Regions from separate parts of the Rossellomorea sp. KS-H15a genome, predicted to be linked through region 2. Evidence: riboswitches for the same ligand, from Rfam matches in the RefSeq annotation. Region 2 holds a riboswitch; the other holds the start of a gene.
What was found. A riboswitch is a leader RNA that binds a small molecule or an ion and turns the genes downstream of it on or off. The one in region 2 is predicted to bind glycine.

Region 1 (9,442 bases), 1.6 Mb from region 2:
CAGGTTTTCCTCGCTTGTTCCGCCCATTCGACGGGCTCCCTTGTGATTTCTTCATAAAGATAAGCCTGAATCCGGTTGACTCCGCTTTTCGGTTTGATGATCGGTGTCAAAGTGAATGAGAAGTCCGGAATCTTCGGCGTCAGGTTTTTGGATAACAATAAAGAGTGAAAGTCCTCTTCTATGACGCCGTTGATCAGGTTTAATCCGATGCTCTTTATGCTGTCTTTCTTTCGATTGGATTGATAGGATATTTTAATATTCAGGCCCAGCCATGGGTGGAGCGGGGTTTGCTGTCCGCTTGGAGTGTACCTGTTTTCATACAGTCGGATATACCCTGCCAAATTTCGTGTCGAATGAAAGATCTGATGCAGACGCGGTGAACCAAAGTGAATCGGTTCTCCTTTCATATCTTCCGGTGCCTGGTCGGGATTTGTGACGAGAGATAATGTCATTGGGTTTGGTGTCCCGCCTGTCTTTTCGAGATAATGCCAATAGAACGGTCGGTTCATTAGCTCTTTATCCAAGTCGATGGTCAGCTGTACGGTCATATATCCATTGCCGTTCGCAACCATATCACAGCCGTTGGCGACGAAGTATCTCTCAAGAAATCGATGAATTTCGTGCTGCTGCATTTGATTTCTCCTCCTTTAATTGTTCGGCGAATTGAATCATACTCGTCAAATTTTCCATTTTGATCTTCATTTCCCCTTCTGTACGGGAGGAGGAGAGGATGTCTGTCACATGCTCTTCAAAATCCCTGAAATCAAGCCGGGTCAGGATTTCGTCCAATTGACCAATTACCCGCTCAAAAAGATTGATCTTTTCATACAGAAGCTTCAGGATATGTTCTTCAACAGTATTCTTAGTTGCAAAGTTATAAATATGAACATCTTCCGTCTGGCCGAGTCGGTGCACACGGCCTATTCGTTGCTCAAGCCTCATAGGATTCCAGGGTAGGTCGAAATTGATCACGTGATGACAGAATTGAAGGTTGATTCCTTCCCCGCCGGCTTCGGTGGCGATCAGCACCTGGGCATGCTTCTGGAATAATTCACGCATCCAGTCTTTTTTACCACGTTTAAATCCACCACGGAATGGGACCGAGCTGATTCCGTGCTGCTTCAAAAACCATTGAAGATAAAGCTGTGTCGCCCGGTACTCGGTGAAAATAATCACTTTATCATTAATGGATTGTACGATTTCCAATGCTTTCTGAGCCTTGGAGTTCATCGTGACATTTTCTACTTTTTTCATCAATGTCCCAATCATCTGTTCAAAGCCCGGGGTAGGTGATTCCTTCTTCTCAAGCATATTCTTCAGGGTGTAAAAAACAGCTTCGCGTGAGCTGCATGCTTCTCTTTGTAAAGTCAAAAGGGAGAAGGAACTTGAATTGGCCCAGTCATCATATCTCCCCCTGAGCAGATCGATACTGTTATACAGATCCCTTTCAGCTTCATTGAAATCGATCAACACCGTCTTTACATGGCGCTTTGTCCATTCGATACCTGTATCTCCACGGCGGTTACGGATCATCACTTTGTTAATGAGGCTCTTTAAATGTTCATCCTCCTGAAGCGAACGATCTCCTTTTTTATATCTGTCCGTAAATCCTGATTCATTGCCGAGATGCCCCGGCTTTAATAGGGAAACGAGATGAAAGATTTCCTCTACGCGATTTTGGATAGGTGTGGCAGTCAAAAGCAGGCAGAATTTTTTCTTTAGATTCTGCACAAATTCATAGTTTTTTGTTTTATGATTTTTCAGTTTGTGAGCTTCGTCAATGATCACCAGGTCATAATCCTGTTCATACACCTTTTCCCTGTGAGGACTTCTTTTAGCAGTGTCCATGGAAGAGACCACGATGTCACATTGATCCCACACATAGCTCTTTCTCTGGGGCACGGCAGGAATGAAGAATTTGCTGTTCAATTCATACGCCCACTGAGAAACGAGGGAAGCAGGAACAAGGATCAATACTTTTTTTACTAAACCCCGAATCATGTACTCTTTTAATATCAATCCTGCCTCGATCGTCTTCCCGAGTCCGACTTCATCTGCAAGGATGGCTTTTCCATTCATCGTTTCCACAACCTGTTTCGCTGCTTCCAGCTGATGAGGGAGCGGAGTGACGTTTGCCAAATGTTTTGGAGCCTGCAGGCCATCAAAGTTCGGAATTGCAAGATGATGCTCGAATTCGATGGCGAGCTTATAAAGTTCCCAGTTCCCCCATGGTCCATCGTTTTCGATTAAATTTTCGAGACCTTCTCCCCACTCTTCATCAAATATTACTTCAACATTCATCTGAAAAACATCTCCTTAATTCTTATAAAAATGATTGCTCAAAACTCGTATTTAATGGTAGGATGAAAATAGATTTTCAATTGTTAGAAAAACTCGAAAATCCGAACATTCACATTTACAACATTTCTTCTGTATATTTCTAGTATGACCAATTGTTTCAAGGAATATTGGCGAATGATGACAAGGGGAGAGACTGTGCATACAGCGCCGAAGGAGCAAGCACGTTTAAGTGTGAATCTCTCAGGCAAAAAGACTCTTGTTGGACGCAACTCTGGAGAGTGTTTCCGACTCAGGAAACCACCAAAGGGGAAAGCCGTTCTTCGGTAAACTTTCAGGTGCAAGGACAGAGAAAACTTCTTTATGAAAAGGGGTTTTTCTGTCCTTTTTTCATGGGATAAAACGTGGTTAAGGATTATGCATGTAAGGAAGATAAAGGGGGAAAAGTCATGTCAGAGTTAAAACAAACACCTTTATACGAAGTGTACAAAGAGTATGGAGGAAAGACCATCGACTTCGGTGGCTGGGCTTTACCAGTGCAATTCTCAAGTATTAAGGAAGAACATGAAGCGGTACGATCCCGGGCAGGACTATTCGACGTTTCTCATATGGGAGAAATTGAAGTGAAGGGTGAAGGGGCTCTTGACTACTTACAAAAAATGATGACAAATGATGTTTCCAAAGTGAAAGACGGAGGCGCTCAGTATACGGCTATGTGCTACGAAAACGGTGGGACGGTCGATGATTTACTTGTTTATAAAATTAAAGACAATGATTATTTGCTTGTTGTCAATGCAGCAAATATAGATAAAGATTTCAAATGGATGAAAGAACATCAGACAAAAGAAGTTGAAATTAATAATATTTCTGAACATATGGCGCAATTGGCACTTCAAGGCCCTCTTGCGGAAGAAGTTCTACAAAAAATTACAAATGAACAAACATTGAGTGATATCGGTTTTTTTAAATTTCAGACGGAAGTGAACATAGATGGTAAACCTGCACTCGTTTCCCGTACCGGTTATACAGGTGAAGATGGTTTTGAAATCTATTGTGCTACAGGTGATGCTGCTTCAATCTGGAAGACGATCTTAGCTGCCGGCAAAGAGCATGGCGTACTGCCGTGTGGACTTGGTGCACGTGATACCTTGCGTTTTGAAGCGAATCTTGCACTTTATGGCCAAGAACTTTCTCAATCCATCACACCGATTGAAGCTGGAATTGGCTTCGCTGTAAAAGTAAATAAAGAGGTGCCATTCATCGGTCAGGAAGTACTGAAACAACAAAAAGACGAAGGAGCCCCACGAAAGATCGTAGGGATTGAAATGATCGACCGCGGCATTCCACGTCATGGCTACAAAGTATTTTCAGGTGAAGAAGAAATAGGGGAAGTCACAACAGGGACACAATCTCCTACATTAAAGAAAAATATAGGATTGGCATTGCTTGATAAAGAATTCACTTCATTGGATACAGAAGTATTGGTTGAAATCAGAGGGAAAAAGCTTAAAGCGAAAGTGGCATCAACACCTTTTTATAAAAGACCAAAGAAATAGGGGAGGAATGACGGTCATGAAGCATCGTTATTTACCGATGACAGAGCAGGATCAAAGGGAAATGTTAGAACAAATAGGAGTAGACAGCGTTAACGATCTATTTGAAGATATTCCTGAACAGGTTCGTTTCAAAGGGGATTACAACATCAAAGAAGCGAAGTCCGAAACGGAATTGGTAAAGGAACTGACTAAAATGGCAGCGAAGAATGCTGACCTGAAAAGTCATACATCGTTTCTCGGGGCAGGGGTCTATGATCACTACATGCCCATCATCGTAGATCACGTATTATCACGATCAGAGTTTTATACAGCGTATACGCCGTATCAGCCTGAAATTTCCCAAGGGGAACTTCAAGCCATCTTTGAATTCCAGACGATGATTTGTGAACTGACAGGAATGGATGTAGCCAACTCCTCTATGTATGATGGGGGGACGGCCCTTGCAGAGGCAGCAATGCTGAGTGCTGGCCAGACCCGCCGGAAGAAGGTCCTAGTGTCTAGCACAGTCCATCCCGAATCACGTGATGTTTTGCGCTCATATGCAAAAGGTCAGTATATCGAAGTGGTGGAGATTCCGCACACGGATGGTGTAACCGATGTGGAAGAACTTAAGAAATTAATGAGTGATGAGATTGCAGCGGTCATCGTTCAATATCCTAACTTCTTTGGACGTGTGGAAGAGCTGAAAGCGATCGAAGAAGTGGCACATGGGGAAAAAGCGATGTTCGTCGTGTCCTCAAATCCCCTCGCACTCGGGGCACTTACACCTCCGGGGAAATTAGGGGCGGACATTGTCATTGGGGATGCACAGCCATTCGGTATCCCGAGCGCCTTCGGTGGACCTCACTGCGGATACTTCGCCGTGAATAAGAAGCTTATGCGCAAGGTACCTGGACGCCTGGTCGGTCAAACCGTTGATGAAGACGGTATCCGCGGTTTCGTTTTGACTCTCCAAGCCCGTGAACAACATATCCGTCGCGATAAAGCGACATCGAATATCTGTTCCAATCAGGCATTGAATGCACTCGCTGCATCCGTCGCGATGACGGCACTAGGAAAACAGGGTGTCAAAGAAATGGCCATTCAGAATATCCAAAAAGCTCATTACGCTAAAGAAGCCTTGAAAGCGAAAGGGTTCCTCGTCGCGTTTGAAGGACCATCATTCAATGAGTTTGTCATAAAGGTAAATAGGCCTGTCAAAGAAATCAATCAAAAGCTACTCGAAAAAGACATGATTGGTGGATATGACCTTGGACTTATGGATGACAGCTTAACGCAGCATATGCTGGTGGCTGTCACGGAACTTCGCAGCAAAGATGAAATCGACGCATTCGCAGCAGAATTGGGGGATTGTCATGAATAAGCAAGATCAACCTCTTATTTTTGAATTATCTAAAGAAGGCCGAATTGGTTACAGCTTACCTGAAATGGATGTACCTCAGGTAGATTTATCCGAGCTCATTCCATCAGATTACATCCGCACAGAAGCACCGGAACTCCCGGAGGTTTCGGAACTTGATATCATGCGCCACTATACGGCACTGTCCAAGCGTAATCACGGTGTGGACTCCGGTTTCTATCCACTTGGATCCTGTACGATGAAGTACAATCCGAAAGTGAACGAAAACGTTGCACGCTTGAACGGATTCGCCCATATCAACCCGCTGCAGGAACCGGAAAGCGTTCAAGGTGCCCTTGAACTGATGTATGACCTGCAAGAGCATTTGAAAGAAATCACCGGTATGGATGAAGTCACCCTTCAACCTGCTGCAGGGGCCCATGGCGAATGGACCGGGCTTATGATGATCCGTGCTTATCATGAAGCAAATGGTGATACACACCGTACGAAGGTCATCGTACCCGATTCAGCTCATGGAACTAACCCGGCCAGTGCAACGGTTGCCGGCTTTGAAACGGTTACGGTGAAGTCAAACGATAATGGACTCGTCGATTTAGACGATCTTAAGCGCGTCGTCGGGGATGACACGGCTGCCCTGATGTTGACAAACCCGAACACCCTTGGATTATTCGAAGAGAATATCATGGAAATGGCTTCCATCATTCATGAAGCTGGCGGAAAGCTGTATTATGATGGTGCCAATCTAAATGCCGTCCTTTCAAAAGCAAGACCGGGGGATATGGGATTTGACGTCGTACATTTAAATCTCCACAAAACATTCACTGGCCCTCACGGTGGCGGTGGTCCGGGAAGCGGTCCTGTAGGAGTGAAGGAAGACTTGATTAAATACCTTCCTAAACCGGTACTGGTGAAAAATGGTGACACGTTCGAATTCGATTACAACAGACCTGAATCCATCGGACGGGTAAAACCTTACTATGGAAACTTTGGAATCAATGTCCGTGCGTATACGTATATCAGGACGATGGGGCCGGACGGACTGAGAGCCGTAACGGAAAACGCGGTCCTGAATGCCAACTACATGATGCGTCGACTGGCACCTCACTTTGACCTGCCATACGATCGTCATTGTAAGCATGAGTTTGTCATCAGTGGGAAACGTCAGAAGAAGCTCGGCGTCCGAACATTGGATATTGCGAAGCGACTACTGGACTTCGGATATCATCCACCAACCATTTACTTCCCGTTAAACGTGGAAGAGTGCATGATGATCGAACCGACGGAAACAGAATCCAAAGAAACCCTTGATTCCTTCATTGATGCCATGATCCAAATTGCCAAAGAAGCAGAAGAAACACCGGAAATCGTCCAGGAAGCCCCTCACACAACCATCGTGAAGCGTATGGATGAAACACTGGCTGCAAGAAAACCGGTACTCCGTTATACAAAAGAGAGCTAAACATACCATTGACACCGAAAGCCCTGCAGGAAAATCTCTGCAGGGCTTTTAGTTGAGGGACGGACCTGTGATATGTAGTGATGGTGATGAGGAATCCAGCCGTTATGGGTGATCATCCAGCGGAAATGAACAGGAAACCAGCCGTTTTGGTCAATAATTCGGCCGAAAGATCAAAAAATCCAGCCGTAAACCATTTAGTTCCATTTGCGGATGCATCCCGGCCACTCACGAACCGCATGCAAAAAAAAAGATCGCCCAGGGGCGATCTCTCTGCATTATTTTTTATGCTTTACTTTCCCTGTCCATTTTTTAAATCCACCTTGTAACTGGTGAAGATTGCGGTACCCTTTTTTGTGCAGCATTTGAGCTGCTCTTCCACTGCGGAGCCCGCTTTGGCAATAAAGGTATACGGGTTGATCTGAGCGGATTTCCTTTTGTCTCATTTTGATCTGTGACAAAGGAATATTGCGTGCACCGAGGACGTGACCGTTTTCAAATTCATTCGCTTCACGAACATCTATCAATTGAGCTTTACGATATCCTGCTCGAAATTCTTCCTCATTCAGTGTATTCACGATTCTCTTTTGATAGAAGAACGTAAAAAGTGAATAGATGATGATTCCACCAAGTACGACTAAAAGAATATATAATCCTTCCATCATTCATGCTCCTTTCTACAAATGCGCTACCTTCTATTATATTCATGAAGTGCGTAAGAATCAAAACAAATTTATTATTTTACAGCAAAGACTTTCCAATCTGTTTTTCTTTGTTTTTTCGATTGGATTTGATAGACTAGTAACGGACTTGAATGAAGATGAATTTTTACATAACGCTATTAAATAGAAGACGCAAATGAGGTATGCTGCATGAAAAAGGAAACGTGGAGATTCATTGACTCCGGGAATTGTTCTCCCTCTTATAATATGGCCCTTGATGAGGCCTTGCTCGATTGGCACAGTGAAGGGAAGATCCCTCCTACGATCCGGTTTTACGGGTGGGATCCAGCGACACTTTCTGTCGGTTATTTTCAAAAAGTAGAAAAGGAAATCAATCTTGACGCTGTCAAAGAACACGGACTTGGTTTTGTAAGACGGCCGACGGGAGGCAGAGGGGTTCTTCATGAACATGAATTGACGTACAGCGTCATCGTGTCAGAAGAACATCCGGAAATGCCAAGGACAGTCACAGAAGCGTACCGTGTGATTTCAGAAGGGATTCTGAAGGGATTTCAAGGGCTTGGTCTCGAAGCCTACTTTGCTGTACCAAGGACGGCAGAAGAACGGGAAGGATTAAAGAATCCGCGATCGGCGGTTTGCTTTGATGCCCCGAGCTGGTATGAGCTTGTCGTGGAAGGACGAAAAGTGGCAGGAAGTGCACAGACGAGACAAAAAGGTGTTATCCTTCAGCACGGCTCGATTCTATTGGACCTTGATGAGGATAAGTTGTTCAGCCTGTTCAAATACCCCTCCGACAGGGTAAAAGAGCGTATGCAGCGGGCATTTAAAAGCAAGGCTGTTGCAATGAATGAGATCAGTTCAGTGCCGGTCACAATGGATATGGCGAAGGAAGCATTCAAAAAAGGTTTTGAGGAAGGATTGAATATCCATCTCGAGCCCTATGAGCTCTCTGAAGAGGAAACACAATATGTTGTGGATCTTGCCAAATCACGATACGAATCTGATGAGTGGAATTTTAAACGTTAAAAAATTTTTTGTTGAAAAAAAGCGATGCTTGTCGCTTTTTTCCTATTTTACCAACGATTACGGTGCTTTATATTATATCAAGTTCAAAATTAATAGAAATAGCGGGATTAATAGATGTTTTTCTATTCTTTTCTCCTGTTTTCTATTTTTATTGGCATATTAACCGTTTGACAAACAAATGACCTATTGACCTGAAACACAATATATGGTGTGTCGAATAATTTTTCGTACACAATATGTTGTGTTTATTTATTGCTTTTCCAGAATGGCTATGATATCTTAATACTTGATATAAGACATCAGCGAAGAAAACAGAAACTGAAACATTTGAGATAGAAGGAGTTGTCTTTATGACTGTTGCGTCGAAAAATGCGATGAAATTAAACACCGAGAGATTAAATAAGGATATTGGATTGTTTCCTCAAGTACATCCCATCACACCGGATATGACTACTACACACAAAGGTGTCTCCCGTCTGGTCATGATCGATCGTTATTCGTTCAAGGATACGGAAAAGATCACACTTAGCGAAGGAGACTTCGTGGTCCTCACCATCAAGGAAGATCCCAAGTTTCCTGCAAGGGGATTGGGCTACATTTCAAGCATCGATTGGGAAACGAAAAAAGCATCTGTCTGGATCGAAGAAGAGTACAGAAGTGCCATCGATAAACCGGAGGAGATGGAGACAGGGATTGTCTCGAGGACACTCGATGTCATTGAGAAACCACTTGAAGTCTACTATGAACAAATTGCGAAGCGTAACGCAACAGGCTTGGCAGAGGTGGAAGAAACTCCTGAAAAGAGACAGGTTTGGTTTGAAAAATTCTATCATGAGCTAGTGAATCTCCATTTTGTTCCTGCTGGACGTGTCCTATACGGAGCGGGTGCAGGCACGGATGTAACGTATTTCAACTGTTATGTGATGCCATTCGTACAGGATTCCCGCGAAGGTATCTCAGAGCACCGCAAGCAGGTGATGGAGATTATGAGCCGCGGCGGCGGAGTCGGAACGAACGGATCGACCCTTCGTCCACGCAATACTCTCGCGAAAGGTGTCAACGG
Region 2 (9,442 bases):
TCGATCGGATTTGTCTCGGTAGGAATACTGTTAACGGTCTTTACAGGGATGTTTGGGGATGACGTTATTTTTTGGGCACTGCTGCTCGGGATCAGCTGCTTTGTCGTTCTCAGCTTAACGAATGGACCGGAGATCTTATCGAAGAAACCGCAAGTAAATCAATCCCTTAAGATCAATATCTTTGAATTATTCAAGACGAAGCACTTCCTGGTCGTTCTTATTATTGTGGTTCTTCTTCAAGCAGCCCACGCTGCTTATTACAACTATGGCTACATCTTTTTACAGGAGATTCATGCACCGGTCTATCTCATCGGTGTCATCATTAACATCGCCGTCATTGCAGAAATAATCTTTTTCTCGATGGCTGATAAACGATTTAATCGCTTCTCTTCAGGAACCTTATTGGCGCTGGCTGCTGCCGGCTCTTCGCTACGGTGGATATTGGTATTTACGTTTCCAAACGTTGTGGTGTTTTGCATTGCCCAGACGCTGCATGCATTTTCGTTTGCGATGGGACACTATGCTTTTATGAAATACTTAACAACAAATATTCCTCATACACACATTCCAAAGGCTCAAGGCATGTATTCAGCCTTTGCACTCAGCTGGAGCACGGCAGTGTTTACGATATTCGGGGGGTTTTTATATGAAATCGAACCAAGATACGCCTTCATCGGAATGCTGGCGTGCAGCCTGCCGGCGATGTTCATTTCCCTTGGGTATATGAAACTGGAAGTGGAAAAGGATGTACTGGTGACTGCTGAAGCGCGTAAATAAATCCGTAAAAGAAGAAGTTTGTCCCACTTTAGGATAAACTTCTTCTTTTCTTTAGTGAAGAGACTTGCTGAGCTGTCACTTAAGATCTACTTCTGACATTTTTATTCCTTTATTCCCAATGTTACGGTTTTCCGTTATTTATCCATCACATAATTTTTCACTTTCCGACGATCTTATCCATCACGCGGTTGGTTCTCGCACCCGATTCTCCAGTGCTCGGACACCAATTGCCTCCCTCGGTTAACTCTTTCACAATCGTCGTTACAAGCGGCTGGTGGACATGCTTAGGACGTTCGAAACTCCATTGCTGCTGCCCTTCATGGGTCGTCAAGATGACGGGGTCATCTCCAAATGTAGAAAAACTGATCTTCCCCTTACTGCCGACAATCTCATTCTTATCCACCTCTTCAAAAGCCGTAAAGCACCATGTCCCGACGCCTTGAACGCCGGATGTGAAACGATATGTACCGGTCACAATATCTTCCGCCTCGTAAAATCCCCCCTGATTGGATGCATAACCTTTTGCTTCTTGAATGGGTCCGAGGAGAAAATCAAGTATATCGAGGGTATGGCTCGCCAAATCGAAGAACAATCCACCTCCTGCTATTTCGGGCTGAACACGCCAAGGTAATTGATCTGAATCTTTCACGTCTTCCCCTGCTTTTTGATACTGGGTCGAGGTGACAAAACGGACGTCTCCGATCGCGTTTTGATCAAGCAATTCTTTTATCTTCAAAAAGCGTTCCTGAGCCCGGCGGTAGTATGCTACATACAACGGAACACCAGCTTCCTTACAAGCAGCCACCATCTCATTGCATTCATCGAAGGTACGTGCCATCGGCTTCTCCACATAAACAGGTTTCCCGGCAGCCGCTGCCTTGAGGGTATACTCCATATGCGAAGCAGGTGGCGTAGCGATATAGACCGCATCCACATCAGGATCGTTAATCAGGGCATTCGCATCATCGTACCATTTCGCTACCCCATGTCTTTCAGCATAATCCTTCGCCAGCTCACCTGTCCTCCGCATGACGGCAACAAGCTCTGAGTTTCGTACCTTTTGAAAAGCAGGGCCACTTTTCTTTTCTGTCACATCTCCGCAGCCGATGATTCCCCAGCGGACTTTTTTGTCTATCATGATCTGGTTCCCCCTTGTGGTTTCGTCATACTTCCATTGTAACAATGAACGCTAACCCTTTCTCCTCATTCCATATAAAATAAATAAGAGAATGAACCATAAAGGAGTCAACAGTAAGGCCGGCCGTGTCGCATCAGAAAACAGCATAATCACAAGAATTGCTGCAAACATTATGAGCACCACATAATTCACCAAAGGTGTGAACGGTGCCTTAAATGTGGATTTCTCGTGTAAGTGCGGACGGGTTTTTTTATACTTAATATGACAGATCAGAATGATGCCCCATACCCAAATAAAGCAAATGGCACTTATGGTTGTCACGATGCCAAAGGCCTGTTCCGGTATAAGCTTACTTAATAAAGCACCGACTGATATGACCAGTGTGGAGAGGAATAACCCGTTACCCGGAACATGGTTTTGATTCAGTTTGGCAAAATGAGGTGATGCCTGATGATCTTTACTTAAATGATACAGAATCCGGCTGGTAGAAAACATTCCGCTGTTACAAGCGGAAGCGGCTGACGTCAACACGACAAAATTAATGACCCCTGCCGCCAGTGGAATTCCCACCAGGCTAAAGGTTTTCACAAACGGACTTTCTGCCGCATTCAGTTCCATCCATGGATTAATGAACAAGAGGACAGTCAGAGCTCCCACGTAGAAAAATAAGATCCTCAAAGGAATTTTATTGATGGCAGACGGAATATTTTTCTTCGGATTGGACGTTTCCGCTGCCGACACAGCTACTAATTCCACACCGACATAGGCAAAGATGACCATTTGGAACGAGAGTAAGAATCCCGATATTCCATTTGGAAAAAAGCCTCCATGCTCCCATAAGTTTCGAGCCGTAACCGCCCCCGCATCTGTCTGAACCCCCATCACCAGTAAAATGACACCAAGGGCAATTAACCCAAGGATGGTGATGACCTTGATTAAAGCAAACCAAAATTCCAATTCCCCAAACAATTTGACCGTTAATAGATTTAGTCCCAACAAAATGAGGACACAGATAAGGGCAGGGACCCACTGCGGAATGTCGAACCAATATTTCACATAGACACCAACAGCGATCACATCGGCCATCGCCGTCATGATCCAGCAAAACCAATACGTCCAACCCGTAATAAAGGAGAACCGGGGTCCAAGATACTCTTCTACAATGTCTGTCAGCGATTGAAACCCCGCTTTCGATAACAACAGCTCCCCAAGCGCCCTCATCACGAAAAACAGGGCAATACCCACAATCAAATAAGCAAAGATGATAGAGGGACCGGCAAGCTGTATCGCCTTACCGGAACCTAAGAACAGCCCCGTACCGATCGTCCCCCCGATGGCGATCAGCTGAACGTGCCGGTTTGATAGATCCCTCTTTAATTCTCGTTGTTCCAACCTAAACTCCTCCTTACAACCAGTATAAATAAGCATAAAAAAAAGAGATTGGAAGGGCTCCAATCTCGTGGTCATAAGAATAACAAATACAATTTATCATGCTAATAATAAATATTACCTGCACGCCAAATACATATCCGATACTCTTCTGTCCTTTTGCCTGAGATAATGAACCCTTCGGCGCCGCGGATCCCGCGGTCTCTCCAGAAGCTGCTCCTGCCATGGGATGATCCATAGCAATCATAGCTTTCTATTAATTATATTTTTCGCTTAACGTTTCACTGTCGAATAGTTGATAATTTTAAGGGGTGTTGTGGATTTTGTCAACAGAAGGGATTATTTATGATACGGTTCCCCCCGATTAATCCGAAACGCCCGATAAATCTGCTCCACCAATATCAACCTCATCAATTGATGGGGAAAAGTCATATTCGAAAAAGAGAGAGTCTCATTTGACCGTTTAATCACGTCATCACTCAATCCCAATGATCCACCAATTACAAACGCCACTTTGCTTTTACCGTAGGTTGCAAGCTTGTCCAAGTTATCGGCGAGGTCTTCTGAAGAACGCATTTTCCCTTGAATGGCAAGGGCAATGACGTGATGATCGGGTGAGATCTTCGCTAAGATCCGTTCACCTTCTTTATTCTTCACCTGCACTATTTCGGAGTCACTCAATACTTCTGGTGCCTTTTCGTCTGCCAACTCTACAATTTCGATTTTTGCGTACGCACCGAGACGCTTCACATATTCGCCGATGCCTTGTTTTAAATATTTTTCTTTCAGCTTTCCAACCGCTACTATTGTGATGTTCACTATCCACACTCGCTTTACAAACAATTTACAAACACATTATCCACAGAAATTATCCACATATCCACAATACCTGTCTTTATATGGTATGGGAATATTAGTTCGCCACTATATATACGGCGTTATTCCCACAATATTCACAGGTTGTGGATAACTTCTTATCTTCTGAAAGCTCCGTTAGTTGAGGCGCTACCTCATGCTCATCGACGACAATATCCATGGCTAATTCTACATGCTCCAAGCAGCAGTAAATCATGTCGTTTCCTCCCTAAATGTAGTTTATATACTTATCCACAATCATCATATCATGTAAAGAAAAAGCAGGAAAGGGCGCATCGCCTTCCTGCTTTTCGCTTTATCCACATTCTATAATCGGGATTCATCCGTCAGTTTCATCGTGACTTCTTTCTTCTTACCATCCCGGTAGAAGGTCACTTTCATTTGATCGTTCACTTCTTTTTTATTATATAGATGCTTCCTCAAGTCGATTACATTCTCGACCTTTTCACCATCAAGTTCAATGATCACATCGAGCTCCTGCAAACCAGCTTGAGCAGCAGGGGAATTCGGAACAGTTTGTCTGATCATCACACCATAATGGATATCCTTCGGCAGCTTCAAGGTTTCCTGCTGGTGATAGGCAGAAATCTGATTGACATCTTCCAGTGTCACACCCATTGCAGGACGCTTCACTTCTCCGTATTGCTCAAGGTCTTCAATGATAGGTCGAGCAGAATTAATCGGGATGGCAAGTCCGATTCCTTCCACCGCTTCCTGGGCGATCTTCATGGAGTTGATGCCGACCAGCTGACCTGAAATATTGATAAGGGCTCCACCGCTGTTACCAGGGTTGATGGCTGCATCGGTTTGCAGAACCTCTGCGTTCCAATCCTCCATCCCGTCCTGATTGATGTCGACAGGAATCGTTCTCTCCACACCTGAAACGACACCCTGCGTCACGGAACCTGAGAATTGAAGTCCAAGGGGGTTCCCAATGGCGATGACAGGCTCACCCGCTTTGAGCTCATCCGAATTTCCAAACTCGGCAATATCGTCATCCTTGATCTTGCTTCCCTCGATTTCTATGACGGCAAGGTCTGTCCAAACGTCAGTACCACGGAGTTTAGCAGGAACCTTTGTACCGTCAGCGAGGGTGACCTCCAATTGGTCAGCCCCTTCCACAACGTGATTATTCGTCACGATATAGACCGTTTTTCCTTCTTTTTTATACATGACCCCTGATCCCGTTCCTGCCTGTTGGTCCTGGGTCTGCCCACCACCCTGACCCCAGAAGCTTTGGGATTGGATATTCGTGATTCCGACCACGGAGTCCCCGGTCTTTTCAACGGCTTTCGTTACATCCGTCGTCACATTGACTGACACATTCTTGGTGGTTCCATTATGATACGTCTGATCCGTTTCTTTCAAATCTTGATCCGGTTGGACCGAATAAGGTAATATATCAAAGTTTGTCAGTTGAGGAATGGCTACGATTACGAGGATCGCCCCAAGGATTACTCCCAATAGCCCCGCCAGGAACATTCCTCCCCGATTTCCCTTTTGCCTGCCAGTCCTGCCTTCAGAATTATGATCACCATCATAATATCCCATGCGTCTTCATCCTTTCTAACAGCTATTCCTTTTGTTATTTTATCTTTACAAGCCCGATTATAGTCAGATTAAATTAAAAAATGATGAAAAGATGGTAAGAAATTTATTAGGTTACTATTTATGTAAACAAAAAAGGCGAAGACAGAAGCCCTCACCTTTTTCATACCTTTATAAGAGAAATCATAAACATTTGAATCGATTTAAATCGCAACTAAAGGCGTTGGTACTTTAGGGTCCGTATCAAATAGATCGATTTGTTCTCCTACCAGGATTCCCTTTGATTCGAGTGTTTGGGTGACACTCATTCTTGCGAGATCTTTCATATTGTTATCAAGGCTTAAATGAGCCAGGTAAATACCCTTGGTGTTATCACCCATCACTTCACTCATGGCAATGGCCGCGTCTTCGTTGGATACATGGCCGTAATCACTCAGGATCCGGCGTTTGATATTCCAAGGATAACGGCACATCCTGAGCATCCCTACATCATGATTGCTTTCAAATACATAGGCATCGGCATTCGAGATGATCCCTTTCATCCGATCGCTGACATAGCCCGTATCAGTGACAAGAACAAGCTTCTTCTCCCCATGATGGAAAATATAAAACATCGGTTCTGCAGCATCATGTGATACACCGAATGACTCGATGCTTAAGCCCCCGAAATGCTTAGCCGTTTCCATATCAAAAGAAAACTTCTGCTCTGTATCAATCTTCCCCACAAGACCGTCCATGGCGTTCCACGTCTTATCATTCGCATAGATCGGCAGCTTGTATTTCCTCGCCAATACACCGATCCCCTTAATGTGATCACTATGCTCATGGGTGACCAGAATCCCCGACAAATCTTCAATCTTCCGGTCGATCTGACTGAACAATCCTTCCATCTGCTTGCCGCTCAATCCGGCATCGACAAGAAAGGAATGCTCCTCCGATTCAACAAATATCGCATTTCCCGTACTGCCGCTAGCAAGTACACTAAAATGCATCGTCATATCTCTCACTCCAATGTTTCTTTTTCCGGTTTGGTGACCTCTACTATCTGTCCTTCTACGGCATTGATAAATAAATCTTCTTCTTTATCCCCTGATTCCACGACAAAGTGCCAGGTTGGTGCAAGGACCTGGGATTCCTCTGACAAGAACGTCCAATACCCCAATTTCGGTTTGTGAACGACACTATCCGGACTGATTTTTTGATTCGTATAAAGGCCCTGCAATGCTACAAAGGAAGGAATGATGGATTTATCTTCCCCAAACTCACTCAGATCCTCAAGCATGGACTGTTTATACGATACAATTTTATTATCATTATTGACGGTAATGACGATCTTTCCATTTGTATTATTGAATAACTGCCTTCCCCGATACGTCTGATAATACGTGATCGTCTGTTCTTCCGTGTTGTAATCCCAGAAGCTGTACTTATCGCCATCAATGACTTCGTTCTCCATGAAGTCATTTAAATCATCCGGTGAAAAATCCTTATCTAATGAAACAGGTTCGTCTAACGTTGAATGAATCGTACTTTCGTTAATAACGGTAACGTCTTGGTCCTTTAAGAGACTGATATCTTCATCCTTAAATTTCTTTGATTTAGCCTGTATATATTTTTCTTCCGTTGGATCCTGGGATAACGTTTTTGGGTATTTAATTTTGTCCGCCTTTAATTTTTCCTCAAAAGTAGCCTGACTAAGTGTTTCCGGGTTGCTTTCTGAGACTTTATTTATAAAAAGGGACATTAAAAAGATATCTAATACGAGAAAAACAATGATGAAAATGCTTTTCGTTTTACTCCAATCCATTTTACAGTCCCTCCTTGTCATCGACGGATAATCTCAACCAATTACCATCGTATTTATAATACCAGGAGGGTTCGAAATTCAGTTTTCTGCTTTCATTTGGGTCTCTGGTCATTTTATACCCAACGGCAATATCCTCTACATAATCAAGGTCGATCCCATCCACTTGATTCAAAGCATAGATGACGGAAGAACCTGATGGTAACAGGACTTCAGCCGTATCTTTAAACGAGAAATCTAGTTTAAAGTAAGGCCGACTGTATTTATTGATACCGTTCTGACCCCATGTTTGGGAGACTTCAGCCATCCCGTTATCGTTGAAGACAGGGTGGTTTTGCAGAAAAAGGCGATAAACGATTTTATTTTCATAAGGGCTGATGGAAAAGAGCTGATAATCATCCGTCCAACCACCATGATCATTGACGAACTCCATGCTCTTTTGTACGAGCATGGCAGGTGAGGAGCCATCATCCTTATCCTCAGAAGGATTAACGAACGAGAAGGTATTGTGATTCTTATCCACCGTCAATATGGAGGAAACGTCCATGAACGTCACCAGATCGTCCACTGAGCCCATATTTACACTATTGGGATCACTGAATAGCGCCTGTTTATATTCTTCAAGGGAACTTAATTCCGTGTAGTAATAATAACTGACATAGTCCTCGGCATCTTTGGGTAGAAAAATGGTATTCTTATCATTTATCGGTTGTTCCACATATTGACGATAAGCGCTGTTATATAATGCTCTTTGCACGAAATTCCGTTTAAACGAGTCGAGGCTGGCAAGGCTCACCTGACATTCATACACAGCCTTCTCCTCTTTATCGTCACTTACTGTAATAAAGAAAATGGAGCCGGAATCACCATTTGCGTTGTGCAAATCAATGATAATTCGATTAAACGAAGCCGTGGAAACATTTTTGTCCTCCAAATTCAAACCTTGACTGAAGACAGATAAGGGGACGATGTCAGGAAACACCAGTTCAAACTTATCTTCACCCTGAATAAGAGTATTGATTTCTTGAAAACTATACTCGTTTGATACATTTTTAATTTCAAACAGGGACCACTTTCCCAGCTGTTCGGTCACTTTATTCATTTCGGTCTGGTTTGTAGTACCGACTGTCTTGTTTCTTCCATGATAAAAGAGCTTGTAAGGTCTAATAAGGTGGGTATTCAACTCGTTATCCTTGAGCTTTTCCCCGACAGAAACATCATAAGCACCATCACTGTTGATCGTATCGTAACCTGGTGAATAGGTCCAAAGATTAAAGGTAAGGAAAATACTTATGCAAACAAGTACGGTTAAGACTATCGATTTTATTTTTTCATAATTCATGACCAATCATCCTCTTGTGTGGAATCATATGGGAGGGTAAATACGATTGTCGTCCCCTTACCTTCTTTACTCTTCGCCCACACATCGCCACCGTGTGCTGATATCATTTCTTTCGCAATGGCAAGGCCTAATCCAGTACCGCCCATTTGTCTCGTACGGGCCTTGTCTACGCGATAGAAACGTTCAAAAATCTTCTCCAGATTATCTTTCGGAATCCCTAACCCCTGATCGGATACGCTGATCTCAATGAATCCATCCTTTTCTTTCACCGTAAAGGTAATGGTGCCGCCTTCTGGTGAATACTTTAATGCGTTGGAAATGATATTATCCAACACTTGAGTGATCTTGTCCTGATCGATTTCTACGAACATCGCTTTATCCGGCAAGAAGCGGTTAAAGGTTACATTTACATGTTTCGTCATTTCAAAACGATCGATGATTTTATGGAAAAACAGGATGAAGTCCACCCAATCTTTATTAAAACGATAGTCTTTGCTATCCATTTTTGATAACTGAAGGAGGTCATTGACGAGACGGATCATCCGCTCAGTCTCGTTCTGGGTCACGT

Region 1: linked by a shared signal. The riboswitch ahead of gcvT (glycine cleavage system aminomethyltransferase GcvT) and the one ahead of M1J35_RS02500 (amino acid permease) in region 2 are both predicted to bind glycine.

What each region holds. Positions count from the first base shown of each region.
Region 1 covers NZ_CP096886.1:3,360,895-3,370,336, reverse strand. Annotated here, with positions in the region: gene M1J35_RS17255 (YqhG family protein) at 1-632, opposite strand, end outside; gene M1J35_RS17250 (DEAD/DEAH box helicase) at 601-2,301, opposite strand; glycine riboswitch at 2,476-2,567, shown strand; gene gcvT (glycine cleavage system aminomethyltransferase GcvT) at 2,748-3,854, shown strand; gene gcvPA (aminomethyl-transferring glycine dehydrogenase subunit GcvPA) at 3,871-5,217, shown strand; gene gcvPB (aminomethyl-transferring glycine dehydrogenase subunit GcvPB) at 5,210-6,673, shown strand; gene M1J35_RS17230 (rhodanese-like domain-containing protein) at 6,949-7,332, opposite strand; gene M1J35_RS17225 (lipoate--protein ligase family protein) at 7,543-8,379, shown strand; gene M1J35_RS17220 (vitamin B12-dependent ribonucleotide reductase) at 8,730-9,442, shown strand, end outside.
Region 2 covers NZ_CP096886.1:517,157-526,598, forward strand. Annotated here, with positions in the region: gene M1J35_RS02490 (MFS transporter) at 1-777, shown strand, start outside; gene M1J35_RS02495 (Gfo/Idh/MocA family protein) at 935-1,915, opposite strand; gene M1J35_RS02500 (amino acid permease) at 1,967-3,307, opposite strand; glycine riboswitch at 3,446-3,524, opposite strand; gene rlmH (23S rRNA (pseudouridine(1915)-N(3))-methyltransferase RlmH) at 3,644-4,123, opposite strand; gene M1J35_RS02510 (CxxH/CxxC protein) at 4,218-4,376, opposite strand; gene M1J35_RS02515 (S1C family serine protease) at 4,487-5,731, opposite strand; gene M1J35_RS02520 (MBL fold metallo-hydrolase) at 5,932-6,726, opposite strand; gene M1J35_RS02525 (two-component system regulatory protein YycI) at 6,732-7,535, opposite strand; gene M1J35_RS02530 (YycH family regulatory protein) at 7,537-8,874, opposite strand; gene walK (cell wall metabolism sensor histidine kinase WalK) at 8,871-9,442, opposite strand, start outside.